DNA from 3 places in the Allobosea sp. P4_C6 genome. Region 2 is predicted to be linked to each of the others. Evidence: predicted binding sites of a transcription regulator. Region 2 holds the regulator's gene; each other region holds the start of a gene.

Region 1 (5,351 bases), on a different contig from region 2:
TCTGACTGCCGCTGTAGAGAATTCGGCCGGCGAAGAAATCTATCACGCCTCGCTCAAATTCCGCGGCGAAACGGCCGAACAGGCACGATCTAAGACTGCCGATTTGGAAACCGCGGCGGATGATGCGGCTGAAGCAGTGGCCAGGGCCCTTGACGCGAAGCCGGACGCGCGAAGCTGAAGGAGGATGGCGAAAAGGAGTGGGGGCGTTGGAGCGCCATTGGCAGGATGCGTGAGGTGCTCTTCCCAGATTGGATTCTGAGCGCCCGTGAGTCAGCGACTTGAGGCGTGCCGGTTTGGCTGACCATACTACCATCATGAATAGCAGTGCGAGTGCGGCTTAGCTGAAGGAGGCGGTGGGCACGACGTGGTAGGTTGGACTGAGCACGGTTCCTCCGCCTTCCGGCCAGGAGACCGACTCCTCCTAATGGAGCGCGTCACCCTTCGCCCGTTGCTGCCGCATCCGCAACTCATCGCTCCTGTCGCAGAATTCGAGCGGCCGTCTCCGGTGGCGCGGAGTCCTTCGGCGCGGCTGTTTTCGATCGTGCTATGCCGTCGGCTGCGAGCGCGCGGTAAGCTTGTTTCCGTCCGGATCGCGAAGGTAAGCGACGAAGGCTCCGTTCGGGCGCTCGCTGGGTGGGCTCTCGATCGCACTCCCACCATGCGTAGTCCCGGCCTTGTGCCACGCGAGAACGTGGTCCCGGCCGGACGCGGAGATTCCGATCGTTCCGCCGTTGGCCGAAGTAGCCGGATTGCCGTCGATGGGCTTCGTGATCATCAGCCGCCCGCCGTCGTGGGCGTAGATTAGCCTGCCTCGGGCATCTACCGCGCCAGGCTTGCCGCCTAACGCGACGAATGTGGCGTCATAGAAGTCTTTTGACCGCTCCAGATCGTTGCTGCCGATCATGACGTGGGTGAACATGCTTTGATCTCCGATAAGGCCCCGCGCCCTAGTGCGGGCGAGCGGCTGAAGGGAGGAACGCATGCGCGTGATTGAACCGCAATCTGAGCTCGAAAAATGGCGAGAGGGCGTACTGACCTCAATGCGGGTCTCAGCGGTTGTGGGATCGCATCAGCTCTGCATCTTCGAGCAGTTTTGCCAACCTGGCCTGGGCGCGCCTATGCACTCGCACACCGTCGAAGAAATCCTCGAGGTCATTGAGGGGCAGGCCGAGATACGCATCGAGGACGAGGTGATGTCCGTGCTCCCCAACCAGTCGGTCATCGTGCCCGCCGGCAGCCGTCACGGGTTCACGAATACCGGCAGCGGCATCCTGAAGGTTCGCGCCACTCTCGCCTCGCCGGTTTTCGAGGCGAGTTACGACGACAGCGGAGAGCTGAAACGGCGGTACAGCCCGTAGGAGCTTCTGGGCGCTCTCTGCCGGTCCAGCTGGGCTCATGTGTCATGCAAAGCGGGATGCCGAGCAATGCGCGCACGAGCTTGCTCGGAACATGCTCATAGCGGAACTCTGCAGAGATGAATTTCCTGTACTGAGGATTCGGCATGTCTCTGGCTAATGGCCGGCCGCTGCTCGCGATGCCCGGTCCTACAAACATTCCCGATCGCGTGCTTCAGGCGATGATGCGACCAGCGGAGGAACTAAGTTCCGACAGCATCGTGACCCTAACTGAAACGGTTCTCGTCGATCTCAAACGCGTCTTCCGGACTGACGGCGAAACCTTCGTCTACGCCGCCAACGGGCATGGCGGCTGGGAGGCAGCCTTCACCAATGTCCTTTCGCGTGGCGACAAGGTGCTGGTGCTTGAAAGTGGACGCTTCGCCATCGGCTGGGGCGAGATGGCGCGCTTCATGGGCGTTGATGTCGAGATGCTTCCTGGGAGCTGGCGTCGGGCTGTTGATCCCGTCGCAGTCGAGGCTCGGCTGCGCGCCGATACGCAGCACACGATCAAGGCTGTGATGGTCGTTCAGATCGATACCGCCGCCGGCATCGTCAATGACATCCCCGCGATCCGAAGGGCCATCGACGCCGCGGGCCATCCTGCCCTCTTCATGGTCGATGCCATCGCATCGCTGGCCTGCATGGAATTCGAGATGGATGCCTGGCGCATCGATGTCGCTGTCTCCGCCTCACAGAAGGGACTGATGTCATCGCCAGGCCTGGCTTTCGTTGCGGCCAACGACAAAGCCCTTGCCGCTCACAAGCGCGCCAACCTGCGCACCGGCTATTGGGACTGGAGCGGTCGGATGAACGTGCTCGCCTACATGAAACATTGCGGGACCGCGCCGGAGCACCTGCTCTTTGGACAGCGTGCTGCGCTCGACATGATCTTCGAGGAGGGGCTGGAGGCAATCTGGCGCCGCCACACCGCCCTTGCCAAGGCGACACATGCTGCCGTCGATCTCTGGACGAGTGGTCAGGCTCTGGCTTTCGGAGTCACGGAGGCAACCGAGCGAGCGCCGTCCGTGACGGCGGTCCTGACGCCTAGCGTAGACGTAGGGGTCATCACCGCCTTCGCACGCGATATCTGTGGCGTGACGCTTGGCCTGGGCATAGGAGACTATCATAACAAGGCCTTCCGTATCGCCCACATGGGCCATTTCAACGCTGCAGCCTTGCTGGGCGCGCTCGGAGCAGTTGAGATGGCGCTTCAGGCGAGAGAAATCCCGCACGGCTCTGGCGGTGTCGCGGCAGCAATCGCCAGCTTAGCCGCCGCAGCGTGAAAGAGGCTGCGATTCTATCGCGTGGCAGCCTTGAACAGACAGGATGTCCCTACAGGCGGCCGATTCACTGAAGCAACTCCTGTCCTCGCCGGCCCCGGCGCTGGGTCCAAACTCAGGGACGCGGCCAAGCATGGCGTCGAGGTGATCGATGAAGGCGGCTGGTTCGATCTGATAGGCGGTTGAGGCCGTAAAAGGGCTGTGCCGACAAACTATGGGCGCAAATGCCGACATACTACCCTCTCCAGCCGACAAACTTTGCGTATCGCACAGCAGGGGCGAGTCGGAGTTCGGAAGACTCGACTCGCCTTCCGGCGCGGTGCGTTTTATAAAGAACAAAGAGAGAACAATTTTCGAGTTTCCATGCCAGCAGCGACCGCCCAGACCCTGTCCGATCTGCGCCGCAGCCTCGCCGAGGCGGCTTTGCGGGCTGGCCCTGTCGCGGGTGGGCGGATCGGCCTTGGCGTGACTTCGCTCGACGAAGCCCTGAGCGGCGGGCTCGCGCGAGCGGCGCTGCATGAGGTCTATGCCGCCGAGGTCGCCGATCTCGCGGCCGCGACGGGTTTCGCGCTGGGCGTTGCGCTGCGGGCTGGGCACGGAGAGGGCGAGGTGCCAGAGCGCCCGATCCTGTGGGCGCGGCAGGATTTCGTCGATGCCGAAGCCGGCCGATTGCATGCGCCGGGGCTGAACGAGCTTGGCCTCGATCCCTCGCGCCTCCTGCTGGTGCGGGCGCGCGACGGCGAGGGCGTCTTGCGGGCGGGCGCCGAGGCGGCGCGCTGCTCTGCGCTAGGCGCCGTGATGATCGAGCCCTGGGGTGAACCGCGCCCTTTCGACCTGACGGCGAGCCGGCGCCTCGCTTTGGCTGCCGAAGGCGCGGGCGTGCCGGTTCTGCTGCTGCGGGTGGCGGCTGCGGAGGCGCCGAGCGCGGCCCGTACGCGCTGGCAGGTGCGTGCACTGGCCTCGCGGGCGCTGGAGGCCAATGCCCCCGGCGCTCCGGCTTTCGCCGTGAGATTGCTGCGCCAGCGCGGCGGCGCGGCGGAGCGCGAGTGGCGTGTGGAGTGGGACCGTGACCGACGATCTTTCGAGGAACGCAGCGTTTTCGACCGTTCCGACAGACTGGCTCCCCGGACAGACCATGCCGCGCCGCTATCTCGCCCTCTGGTTCCCCTATCTGGCGACCGACAGGTTGCGGCGGACGGGCACGATTCCGGCCTTCGGCGCGCCGGCTGAGAAGCCCCATGTCCTGGTCGAGACGCAGAACAATGCGCTGCGCATCGTCGATTGCGACAGGCGCGCCGTCAGGCTCGGCCTGACGCGCGGGCTGACCCTGGCCGATGCCCGCGCCCGGATGCCCGATCTCGTCGCGCTGGAGGCGCAGCCGCAGGCGGATCTGCATTTTCTGGAGGAGGTCGCGAGTGTCTGCGACCGCTTCACGCCGCTGGTCGCGCTCGACGCCCGCGACGGCCTCCTGCTCGACATCACCGGCTGCGCCCATCTCTTCGGCGGCGAGGAAGGGCTCGTTGCCCGTGTCGACCACGTCATACGCCGGATCGGTCTTGGACTGAGGACCGCCATCGCCGGCACGCCCGATGCCGCCCGCGCCTGCGCCCGTTTCGGGGAGGGAGGCATCATCGCTCCGAGGCGGGAGGAAGTGACGCTGCGCCCCCTGCCGGCCAATGCGCTCGATATCGAGGCGGAGACCGTGATCGCGCTGTCGCGGGCCGGCCTCAAGACATTGGCGGATCTCGCCGAACGCCCGTCCGAGACGCTTTCGGCCCGCTTCGGCGAGGCGCTGGCGACTAAGCTAAGGCGCACGCTCGGCCGAGAGGATCGCCGCATCACCCCCTTGCGGCCGCCGCCCGATTGCGTGGTCGAGCGCCAATTCGCCGAGCCTTTCGCCGATACCGCGAGCCTCGAGGCGGTGGTCGTCCGGCTGATCGGGGAGGCGGCACGGGTGCTGGAAGCGCGCGGCGAGGGCGGGCGCGTCTTCGAGATCGGCTTCTTCCGCAGCGACGGTGCCGTCCGCCGCCTCGCCATCGAGACCGGCCGGCCCTCGCGCGATGCGAAGGCTTTGCTCAGGCTCTATCGCGAGCGCATCGAGGCGCTGGCCGATCCGCTCGATCCCGGCTTCGGCTTCGATGCGGTCAAGCTCGCGGTGCCGATCTGCGAGCCGCTGACGGACCAGCAGCACAGCCTCGACGGCCGCGCCGTCGAGGAGGAGGCAGTGGCCGATCTGGTCGACCGGCTCGTCACCCGCTTCGGCCGCGACCGCGTGCTGCGCTTCGCGGCGCAGGATACGCATCATCCCGTCCGTGCCGCAAAGGCGATCTCAGCCGCCGCGCCACTGCCGGAGGCGGCATGGCCCGAGCCTGAGCCGCAGGAGCCGCCGGCCCGCCCGCTCCAGCTTTTCGAGCCGCCCCAGCCGGTCGAGGCCATCGCCGAAGTGCCGGATGGCCCGCCGATCCGTTTCCGCTGGCGCCGCCTCATCCATGACGTCGCCCGCGCCGAGGGGCCGGAGCGCATCGCGCCGGAATGGTGGCGCGACGGCAGCGACGAGCCGATGCGCGACTATTATCGCGTCGAGGATGCGCAGGGGCGCCGCTTCTGGCTGTTCCGAATCGGTTTCTACGAGGCCGAAAGCGCCCCGCCGCGCTGGTTCCTGCACGGGCTCTTC
Region 2 (5,351 bases):
GCGACGTGCTCGGCACGGCGCGGCTTGCCGGCATCATGGCGGCCAAGCGCACGCATGAGCTGATCCCGCTCTGCCATCCGCTGCTGCTGAGCAAGATCGCGGTCGATCTCGATCTCGACGAGGCGCTTCCGGGTGTGCGCGTGCGCGCCGAGGTCAAGATGACCGGCCAGACCGGCGTCGAGATGGAGGCGCTGACCGCCGTCTCGGTCGCCTGCCTCACCGTTTACGACATGGTCAAGGCGGTCGACCGGGCGATGCGGATCGAGAATATCCGGCTCGTGCACAAATCCGGCGGACAGTCCGGCGACTACGACGCGAAGGCTGGTTAGAGGAGTGAGCATGATGTCGCCCGAAAACCGGTTCTCACTTTTCGGCATCATGCTCTGATGGCGCTCACCCCGGTCCCCGTCGCGCGCAAGGCGTTGCTCGACAGCATTCCGGGGCCGACCGGAACCGAGACCCTGCCGCTCTCCCAATGCGGCTGGCGCGTGCTCGGCGCCGACGTGAAGGCGCTGCGCACCCAGCCGCCCTTCGCCAACTCGGCGATGGACGGCTACGCGGTTCGCGGTGACGACATGGCGGAAGGCGTCAGCCTTGCCGTGATCGGCGAATCCGCCGCCGGCCGGGCTTTCGAGGGCCGCGTCGGGCCGGGCCAGGCAGTGCGGATCTTCACCGGCGCACCGATGCCGGCCGGCGCCGACACCATCCTGATCCAGGAAGATGCCGACGGCGTCGACAGCCCGACGATCCGGGTGCGCGTGCCGCCGGCGAAGGGCAAGTTCCTGCGCGCCGCCGGGCTCGATTTTCATGAAGGCGATGTGTTGTTGGCGGCCGGACGGGTGCTCGACAGCGCCGCGCTCGGGCTCGCGGCGGCGATGGGGCATCCGGCTCTGCCGGTGCGGCGCAAGCCCCGCGTCGCGATCCTCGCCACCGGCGACGAATTGGTCGCTCCCGGCGAGCCCGTCGGGCGCGATCAGATCGTCGCCTCGAACTCGTTTTCACTGGCCGCGCTGGTCGAGAAGGCCGGCGGCGCTCCCCTCGATCTCGGTATCGCCCGCGACGATCATGCCGATCTCGCCGCCAAGATCGGACAGGCCCAGGCCGCCGATGCCGATGTGCTGATCACGCTTGGCGGCGCCTCCGTCGGCGCCCATGACCTCGTGCAGGAGGCTCTGACGCGGGCGGGCATGGAGCTCGGCTTCTGGAAGATCGCGATGCGGCCCGGCAAACCGATGATGACCGGCCGGCTCGGCCGCATGGTCGTGGTCGGCCTGCCCGGCAATCCGGTCTCCTCGATCGTCTGCGGCCACCTCTTCGTGCTGCCGCTGATAGAGGCTTTGCTCGGCATGGCCGATGCAGATCTGGACCGGAGCATCCCCGCCATCCTGGGTCGCGACATGCCGGCGAATGACGAGCGCGAGGATTATCTGCGTTCCGAGCTGGCGTTGAGCCCCGAGGGATGGGTGGCGACACCTTTCGGCCGGCAGGATTCCTCGATGCTCGGCACGCTGGCGCGAGCCCAGGCGCTGACGATCCGCCCCGCCTTCGCCGACGCGGCCAAGACGGGCGATCCCTGCCGGATCCTGCCGCTGCGGTAGGCCGCTTGCGGAACACAAGCAGAACGCGTATGGTGTTCGTGCTTTGTTTCGAATCTGCGCTTTGAAGGGCTGGCGGCAACCATGCTGACACGCAAGCAACACGAACTCCTGCGCTTCATCCAGGAACGCTTGCGCGAGAGCGGGGTGCCGCCCTCCTTCGACGAGATGAAGGACGCGCTCGATCTGCGCTCGAAATCCGGCATCCACCGGCTGATCATGGCGCTGGAGGAGCGCGGCTTCATCCGCCGCCTGCCCAACCGGGCGCGCGCGCTCGAAGTCATCAAGAAGCCCGACGGTCTCGGCGCCCCGCAGCCGCGCCCCCGGTTCAGTCCGGCCATCGTCCAGGGCGGTCTCGGATCGCAGCCCAGCCTCGGCAAGCCACGCCCGGGTTCCGGAGCCGATGAAGACAGCCGTTCCTCCATCGCGATCCCGGTGATGGGACGCATCGCCGCCGGCACGCCGATCTCGGCGATCCAGAGCCGCAGCCACACCGTCTCGCTGCCGCCCGACATGCTCGGCTCCGGCGAACATTACGCGCTCGAAGTGCGCGGCGATTCGATGGTCGAAGCCGGCATTCTCGACGGCGACACGGTCGTCATCCGCAGGCAGGACACGGCCAATACCGGCGATATCGTGGTGGCGCTGATCGACGACGAAGAGGCTACCCTCAAGCGGCTGCGCAAGCGCGGCTCCTCGATCGCGCTCGAAGCGGCGAACCCGGCCTACGAAACCCGCGTGCTCGGACCGGACCGGGTCAAGATCCAGGGCCGTCTCGTCAATCTGATGCGGCGCTACTGAAGCCGTTCGATGTCGGCGTCGCTGTCGACGGACACCGATGCCGGGTTGGTGGGTGGCTGATTGTTGGCCCGCGGCGCGGGTGGCGTCGCCTGCGTCTGCTCGCGGCGGCGGCTCCAGGGACGGTCTGCGGCGCCCTGCTCCGAGACATGGCTGCTCCAGCCTGTCGCTGTTCGATAGAGCGAGGTCGCGGCTCAGCGCGCCACGGCTGATCAACCTCGCCTTGCAGGCGCCGCTCCAGGAAATCGCGGTGACGACGAGGTCGGCGCGGAGGCAGTCCTCGATGATTGCGAGCCGATCGCGCGTGTAAGACACGGTGCGCTGATCGGCCGTGCGGCCGATGCAGCCCAGGCTGTCGCAAACGATGCCGGCCCGCAGCGTCGGATCGTCCGGCGAGCGGCTGTCACCATCGGACGAGAGCCATTGTTGCAGGACAAAGCGGCTGGGCTTTCCGGCGATGGCGAGCCGGCCATCGGCTCCGCGCAGCGCTAGACCCGAGCCGTCGCGTTCGATCAGGATCTCCGGCCGCTCGGGCTTGCCGGCGACGGCGACGCCGAACATGAGCGGGATGGCCGCCAGCCAGCGCCAGGCCGTTGTCCAGAGCGTCAGCCAGAGCAATGTCAGCACGAAGCAGACGAGCACGGCGGGACCGAAGGCCGCGATCATCACCGTTGAATGGTCGATGGCCGCGACCCAGTGCGCCACCTTCAGCACGACATCCGAGGCGAGCCCCATCAGCGCCCAGGCCGGCCAATCCAGCCCGAAGGGATAGGCCAAAACGCCGAAGACCGCCGCCGGCATGACGAAGAGCGAGACGAAGGGCAGCGCCATGGCATTGCCGAGCAGCCCGAAAGGATTGAAGGTCTGGAAGTGATAGGCGCCGAAGGGTGCGGTCGCCGCCGTGGCGAGCAAGGTGGTGACGACGATGCCGAGCGCTGCGGTCCAGAGCGGGCCGACAGGCCAAGGCAGAACTGGCGGAGGCCGGGCGCGGTCCCGCCGCTCCCAACGTTCGGCGAAGGCGATCAGTGCCGCGACCGCGCCGAAGGACATCTGGAAGCTCGGCCCGAGCAGGGCCTCGGGCTCGCGCAGCAGCACGATCATCGCAGCGAGCGCGAGGTTGCGCATGCTCAACGCCGCGCGGTCGACCAGGATGGCGCCCAGCATCACCAGCGTCATGATCAGCGAGCGTTCGGTCGCGACGTCGCTGCCCGAGAAGATGCAGTAGGCGGTTGCACCGAGCATGGCGGCCACGGCGGCGAGCTTCTTGACCGGCCAACGCAATGCGATCGTCTGCGAGAGCGCCAGCAAGGCTCGCACCAGCCAGAAGATCGTGCCGGCGGCGAGCACCATGTGGAGCCCCGAGATCGAGACGATATGGTAGATGCCGGCGGCGCGCAGGTCGTTGTTGGTCGCCTCGGTGATCAGCCCGCGCTTGCCCGTGACGAGCGCGGCCGCCACCGCGCCGCCCTGCCCGCCGCCGGCCTCGGCGATGCGCCGGGTCAGGGCGTTGCGGGCCTTGTCGATCGCCACATCGATCGCCAGACGCGTCGGCATCGGATAGGGCGGCGGCGCCAAAGCGAGCTTGCCGGATATGCTGCCGACAGCTCCGATTCCCTTGAAGAAGGCGTCGCGGCCGAAATCATAGCCGCCCGCCCGCGCCGGCCCCGGCGGAGGCAGCAGCCGGGCGGTCGCGACGATATGGTCCCCGGGCGCGACGGAGCCGGCGCGGATGTTGACGCGCACCCGCTTCGGGCGCTCGCCCTCCGGCACCCCCGCGAGATCGGTCACCAGCACGACGATGCGGGCGCCGTTGTCCCTTGCCTCCACGGTTTCGACATAGCCTGTCAGCTTGCCGATCCGCGGCCGCTCCAGCATCGGTGCTGATATGTCGGCAGTACGCCAGACCCCCGCCCCAAAGCCGGCAAAAGCGGCGGCCGCAGCCAGGCAAGCCATCGATGGGAGGCAATGGAAGCGCAGGGCAAAGGCAAGTCCGATGCTCAGGACGAGGCCAAGCAACGGCGCCCACAAAGCCGGCTCACGATCTGCCGCGAAATAAAACACGATGCCGGCGCCCATCGCCACGGGCAGCCACAGGAACGGGCGGCGGCGCTCGGCCTCCAGCGCGAGGGCACGGCCGAACTGCGCCCGCCAGCCCTGCAACCAGGCATCGAAGCGCACCGGCGCCAGCCAGGATGGCCGCAAACGCAGAGGCACGGCGCCAACGCGGGCGCCGCGCCGTTCCCCCTGCCCTGACGGCCCCGGCTGCATCGCCTGCCCCATCCCCATCGGCATTGCGATTTGACCGCTTAACCTTTCCGGCCAAGCCATGTTACAGGGCGCGCGCCGGTTGTCATGTCATGACCTGCGCCATTTCCCACGTTTACCCCGGACGGTTTTCCCCGCCCGGCCGGAGTCGCCTCCCATGAGCAACGCCGTCGTCACGCGCTTTGCGCCCTCGCCCACCGGTTTCCTGCATATCGGCGGGGGCCGCACGGCGCTGTTCAACTGGCTCTACGCCCGCCGGCACGGCGGCAAGATGCTGCTGCGCATCGAGGACACGGACCGGGAACGTTCGACCGACGCCGCCATCACGGCGATCCTCGACGGGCTGGAGTGGCTCGGCCTCGATTGGGACGGCCAGACCGTCTACCAGTTCCAGCGCGCGGCGCGCCATCGCGAGGTCGCCGAGCAGATGCTCGCCGCCGGCAAGGCCTATCATTGCTACGCCACCCCGGCCGAGCTCGACGAGATGCGCGAGAAGGCCCGCGCCGAGGGCAAGCCGCTGCGCTATGACGGGCGCTGGCGCGACCGCGACCCGGCGACGGCGCCGGCCGGCGTCAAGCCGGTGATCCGCCTGAAGGCGCCGCAGACCGGCGAGACGGTGGTCAATGACGAGGTGCAGGGCCGCGTCGTCTGGCAGAACGAGAATCTCGACGATCTCGTGCTGCTGCGCTCGGA
Region 3 (5,351 bases), on a different contig from region 2:
TTCGCTTAACCGTGGAGGAACGCGCTATGTCCAAGCCCAAGGATGAAACGGTTGGCCAGCCGAGGCGCGCAACCGACAGTCGACCGCGGCAAGGTTCGGAAACACCTGAGATCAAGGTGAAGCAATCTCAGATAGACGCCCCGCCGGCTGAAAAGGGTGATCGAAAGCCGTCCTCCTCGTGGAGTCCGATCGACCCCGGCCGGCCCGTTAAGAAACCCTAGATCAAAACAGTTGCCTAGAACGGTCCTTCGCCGGTTACGCCGGGATTACCCGGCCAGGGGAGTAGCTCAGCCGCCGCAGCTAATATGGCCGCGGGTCAACCCATCTTCCTGCAAATGTCACTCGATGGATTTGCGGGGTACTTCGGCACGCTGGCAAGCAACGCGATCCAATCGCGATCGGGGTATTCCGCCATCATCCGCATGGCCAAGGCGCGCGCGCTGGCCACTGGCTCTGCCGGTTTCATGAGAACGCCTCGCTCGTAAAAGCAAACGACCGGTCAATCCTTGTGAAGCTTGCCCAGATTTCCAGGCAGCCCCGAGAACGGCAAGTCGTCCGGCCGCAGCAAGCTTTGGTCTGCATCGGGGCCGTGAGCATTGTCACCCTTATGCGCTTCGTCCCACTGTCGAATTTCGGATGTAAGGCGAGTGAACTCGTCTGCCCCTTCCGAACCATCTGTTGCGTCGCTGATCGCCGCAGCGCGTTCGACCGCAGCCCGATATTCCGCGTGGCTTGTGATGGTCATCGCCATATCTCCCACTGTCCCTATGTCGGCCAACCCCACGTCCGTCAGGCTTGTTCCAATCGGTGCTAATGACTCGCGACCCGTGGACAGAAGCCCTTCTAGTCCGGCTTAACGGCAAGAGCCCTGGCCACCGCCTCAGCAGCATCGTCCGCCGCGGCCTCGAAATCGGCAGCCTTCGATCGCGCGCGTCCGGCCGTTTCGCCGCGAAATTTGAGCGAAGCGCGATAAATCTCTTCGCCGGCCGAATTTTCTACAGCTGCTGTCAAATCGACGGAGTTACCATCAGGTAAGGCATCGTGGGCCATGTCCGCCAAGGCCACCTGTGCCGCGTCTACGGCGGATTTATCACTCGCGAACTCCTTCGGCTCGTTGTCGCAATCTGTCTTCGTCCCGTCATTCATGGTGAAGCGATACACCGGCATGTCGCCCTCCGTTGAGCCGAAGCCTGATGGCTCAGTCGCGCCGAACTACACAAGGGGTTCGAATAGTTCCGCTTCCTGCTGCCTTCTCTCCGAGGCGGGAAGACGGCTGGGGCTGCCATCACCGATCCCGTTGCATGGCCGTAGTTGGGAGGCGAAACAACCAGGTAAACGATGATGTTGGTTCTGCGTTTAATCAGCCGCCTCCGACCACCGCTCCCTGGCCTCAGCCGCGGGGACGATAAGCTTGATGATATCTCCATCCACACCGATCACGAGCCCGAGGTCGATATAGTGGTGTGCTCCACCAGACTCCGGATCGTTCTTCTTGAGCTTGATGAGCTGTCCGCTCAGTGCGTCGACGGTCCCGACGTGAACTCCATCGGAGCCCAGCACGCGTTGGCCTTCCTTGATTTGCTCGACGAACATCATCGCCTTGATCTCCTGTTGATACCTATTGAAGCGGCAACGGAGCGATCGGCGCAGAAGTTCCAACGAGCCAGCGGAACCAAGCTCCCATTGAGATTTTCGGCGGGGTGCGCAATCTCAAGACAGGGCAATGGGTGCGGATGGATTTCGGTGCGATAGTTGCGGCTCTGCCGTCGCATCTTTGGCCAACAAGCGACGTGTATTGTGGCGCTGCTCGCCCCATCTCGCGACATGGTCGGAATAGCGGGCCTTGTTGACCTCAGTGTTGTTTTGCGGAGCGAATGTTCGTCAGCCAGTTGTCGCTGATCCGCTTCGTGATCGTTCAGCGTAAAAAACCTTTAGCGACAAATTCTTCCCAACCCTCCAGCTGAGCATCCAGCATCTCATCTGATGCTACGGGAGCCGCTTTCGACTGGGCGTGCCGCTTTCCTGCTCGGGTCAGCGCGGCTTTGCCCGCGGCCCGCCGACGGTTCTCCACAAGCGTCGCCCCGTCCTCCTCGCGCCAAATCTCGGTCAGGTCGCCATTGAGGATGTGCTCGATATGCGCTGGCTCGAAGACGTGAAAGGTCACTGCCTTCGATCGCCCGCGCAATTTGACCGTTCGGGTTCCGGCACTCTGCAGGCGGCCAGCGCCCATCCATTTGTGGCGCTCGCGGGAAGACATCGACAGGATGTCCTCCGCCTCACTCGGAAGTACCGGAAGGTTTGCTAGTCCTCGCATCGCCTGGGAAATTGTCGTGGATGCGGCTTCGAATTCGTCCAGCGACGCGCCCGGCATATCCAGCAAAGCTTTCCCGGCTTCGACTTTCAGGAATTTCCTTGTCGCCCAAGGCAGCTTCCGTCGGAGTTCGCGTTCTATGCCCTTGGCCCGGACTGAAGATCCAAGGGTCGCACTCGATTGCAGGGGCCARTCGGCGGTTAGGTCTGATGTGCGATTCACGTCAATCGCTCGCTTCTGATAGCCCACTGGCTCAACCGCCTACAGCGCTCCCGAGTTCCGGCCAAAAAGCAAGCTTGACTCGGAATGCGGTACCGAGAACATAAGAAGAACATAAGGCGTCATTCTATAGGTATAGGCCAGTTGCTGTCACAGCCGGTATTCCAGTCGCTCCGCGACCAGATCGAGCGAATTGAAGGGCGGGGCACTCGTGATCGGACGGTCCTGCCGTTCGGAATCACGATGGTCGATTCACGCTTACCTGGGGGCGGTCTGGCACGGGGTGCTCTGCATGAGGTCGCCGGCGGCGGCAACGGTGCCCTCGACGGCGCCGCGGCCGCTCTGTTCAGCGCCGGTGTCGCAGCCAGAAGCCGCGGCAAAGTGCTCTGGTGCCTGACCAGGGCCGACCTCTTCGCCCCAGCATTCGCCCAGGCGGGGCTCGTTCCCGACCGCGTCATCTACGTCGAGGCCGGCGATGACAAAACGGTTCTCGCCTGCATGGAAGAGGGCCTGCGCCATGGCGGGCTTGGCTCCGTCGTCGGAGAAGTCGCCCGTCTTTCGATGACGGCGTCCCGGCGGCTCCAGCTTGCAGCTGAAGGAACAGGCTCGATCGGTATTGCCTTACGCAGATGGCGACGGGAGGTGGACGCCTCCGACTTCGGGCAGCCGACAGCAGCGATGACCCGATGGCGGGTCTCGGTTCTCCCATCAACGGCACTGCCGGTGCCGGGCGTGGGACGGCCACGATGGCTTGTCGAGCTGATCAGGGCCAGGGCGGGCGAAAGCGCGGATTTTGAATTGGAGGCATGCGATGACACGGGTCGTCTCCGTCTTCCTGCCGAACTGGTCAATCGATCGGTACCGACGGATGGCTGGCGACGCGCCTCGGCCTGAAGTCCCGCTCGTCCTCATCGCTCGCGACGGAAGCAGGAGGTTGGTGCAGGCTGCAAATGCCGCTGCACTCGCCGCCGGGCTACGCGTCGGCATGCCGGCCACAAAGGCGCAGGTGCTTGTGTCATCGTTGGTGGTTAAGCAAGCCGATCTTGCAGCAGACGCGCGGGAACTGGAGCGACTCGCGATCTGGCTGCATCAGCGTGTCGCGCCGATTGTGGCGCCGGATCCGCCGCATGGCATCGTCATCGACACGACTGGCGCCGACCACCTCCATGGCGGCGAAGCGGACATGCTGGAGGCCATCGTCGGACGCCTCGCGATGTCGGGCGTCGAGGCAAGGGCCGCGATCGCCGACAGCTGGGGCGCCGCCCATGCGCTGGCGCGATACGTCTCTCGGTCCATAGTCATCGCGCCTGTCCGGCATGAGGCGCATCCGCTATTACCCCTTCCGTTAGAATGCCTTCGGCTGCCTGCGCAGATATCGGCCGACCTGCGTGTGCTCGGTTTCGACACGGTCGGCGACATCATCGCCCAGCCCCGTTCTCCGCTAACCCTTCGTTTCGGACCCGCGATCGCCCGTCGACTGGCCCAAGCCCTCGGGGAAGTCGCCGAACCTATCGTCGCGATCCGACCACCCGACCTGATCGAGGTGCGGCGAGCGTTCGCCGAGCCGATCGGCGCTTCGGAGACCATCGCCCGCTACATCGGCAAGCTCGTGGCGCAACTCTGCGAGCGCTTGGAACAGCGGGGTCTGGYCGCTCGCCGGCTCGATCTCGTCTGCCATCGCGTCGACCGCGGCCTTCAAACGGTCCGGGTGGGTCTGGCGCGACCGGTCTGCGATGGCAAGCGGCTGACGCGGCTGCTCTGCGAGAAGATCGAGGCGATCGAGCCGGGCTTCGGCATCGAGATCATGACGCTTGCGGCTACGCTGGCCGAGCCCTTGGAACGGAAGCAGTCCATCAGCTCTCTCGTCGAGGAGACCAGCCCCGACATTTCCGGGTTGATCGATATCCTCGCCAATCGGGTTGGCGAACAGGCCGTCTATCGTCTCGCGCCCGTGTCAAGCGACGTTCCCGAGCGTTCGGTTCGCCGCGTTGGGGCGCTTACCGAGGAGACCGGGGCGGCATGGCCGCGCCATTGGCCCCGCCCGGCACGGCTGCTGCCGCGTCCGGAGCCTGTCGAGACCATGGCGCTATTGCCAGATCATCCGCCGTCCTGGTTCAGCTGGCGTGGCGTCCGCCGGCGGGTCCAGCGGGCCGACGGGCCGGAGCGCGTATTCGGCGAGTGGTGGAAGCGCGAGGCCGAGATGGCGGCCGTACGCGACTACTTCCGGGTCGAAGACGATGCCGGTGAGCGCTATTGGATCTATCGCGCAGGTGACGGCGAGGATGTCGCCACGGGATCGCATCGCTGGTTCCTTCATGGAATTTTCGGATGAACGCCCGCTACGCCGAGTTGCAGGTCACGAGCCATTTCAGCTTCCTGCGTGGCGCATCCTCCGCCGAGGAGCTGTTCGCGCAAGCAGCCTTGCTGGGCATCGAAGCCCTGGCCGTCGCAGACCGCAACTCGCTGGCCGGCATCGTTCGCGCCCACGAAGCGGCCAAGGCGACAGGTGTCAGGCTCATCGTCGGCTGCCGGCTGGATCTCACCGACGGAATGTCGCTCCTCGTCTATCCCACCGACCGGGCAGCCTACTCCCGACTTTGCCGGCTGCTCTCGATCGGCAAGAAGCGCGGCGGCAAGGGGCGCTGCCATCTCGAATGGTCAGACGTCATTGCCCAAGGCGATGGCGTGATCGCCGTCCTTGTTCCGGATTTGCCTGACGACAAGTGCGCGTTTCGCCTGCGCCGGCTGCGAGAGGGATTCGGCGACCGTGCTTATCTCGCGCTGTCGCTGCGCCGCCGACCGAATGATCACCTTCGCCTTC

Evidence for each region. The regulator LexA, encoded in region 2, represses DNA repair genes until DNA is damaged. The targets are predictions, from matches to a motif close to TGTTCNNNNTGTGTTCNG.
Region 1: the regulator LexA is predicted to act here: its motif matches at 3,009-3,026, upstream of AC1DVA_RS10330 (ImuA family protein).
Region 3: the regulator LexA is predicted to act here: its motif matches at 2,628-2,645, upstream of AC1DVA_RS25195 (ImuA family protein).

Annotation. Positions count from the first base shown of each region.
Region 1 covers NZ_JBFUIF010000011.1:442-5,792, forward strand. The annotation lists gene AC1DVA_RS10310 (DUF6894 family protein) at 1-178, shown strand, start outside; gene AC1DVA_RS10315 (VOC family protein) at 545-919, opposite strand; gene AC1DVA_RS10320 (cupin domain-containing protein) at 981-1,358, shown strand; gene AC1DVA_RS10325 (pyridoxal-phosphate-dependent aminotransferase family protein) at 1,502-2,680, shown strand; gene AC1DVA_RS10330 (ImuA family protein) at 3,041-3,907, shown strand; gene AC1DVA_RS10335 (Y-family DNA polymerase) at 3,813-5,351, shown strand, end outside.
Region 2 covers NZ_JBFUIF010000003.1:164,522-169,872, forward strand. The annotation lists gene moaC (cyclic pyranopterin monophosphate synthase MoaC) at 1-329, shown strand, start outside; gene AC1DVA_RS03660 (molybdopterin molybdotransferase MoeA) at 387-1,598, shown strand; gene lexA (transcriptional repressor LexA) at 1,680-2,396, shown strand; partial or broken gene AC1DVA_RS03670 (ComEC/Rec2 family competence protein) at 3,045-4,469, opposite strand; gene AC1DVA_RS03675 (hypothetical protein) at 4,359-4,646, shown strand; gene gltX (glutamate--tRNA ligase) at 4,816-5,351, shown strand, end outside.
Region 3 covers NZ_JBFUIF010000080.1:3,249-8,599, reverse strand. The annotation lists gene AC1DVA_RS25215 (hypothetical protein) at 500-745, opposite strand; gene AC1DVA_RS25210 (DUF6894 family protein) at 844-1,167, opposite strand; gene AC1DVA_RS25205 (DUF2171 domain-containing protein) at 1,357-1,596, opposite strand; gene AC1DVA_RS25200 (hypothetical protein) at 1,916-2,560, opposite strand; gene AC1DVA_RS25195 (ImuA family protein) at 2,666-3,424, shown strand; gene AC1DVA_RS25190 (DUF6504 family protein) at 3,342-4,862, shown strand; gene AC1DVA_RS25185 (error-prone DNA polymerase) at 4,859-5,351, shown strand, end outside.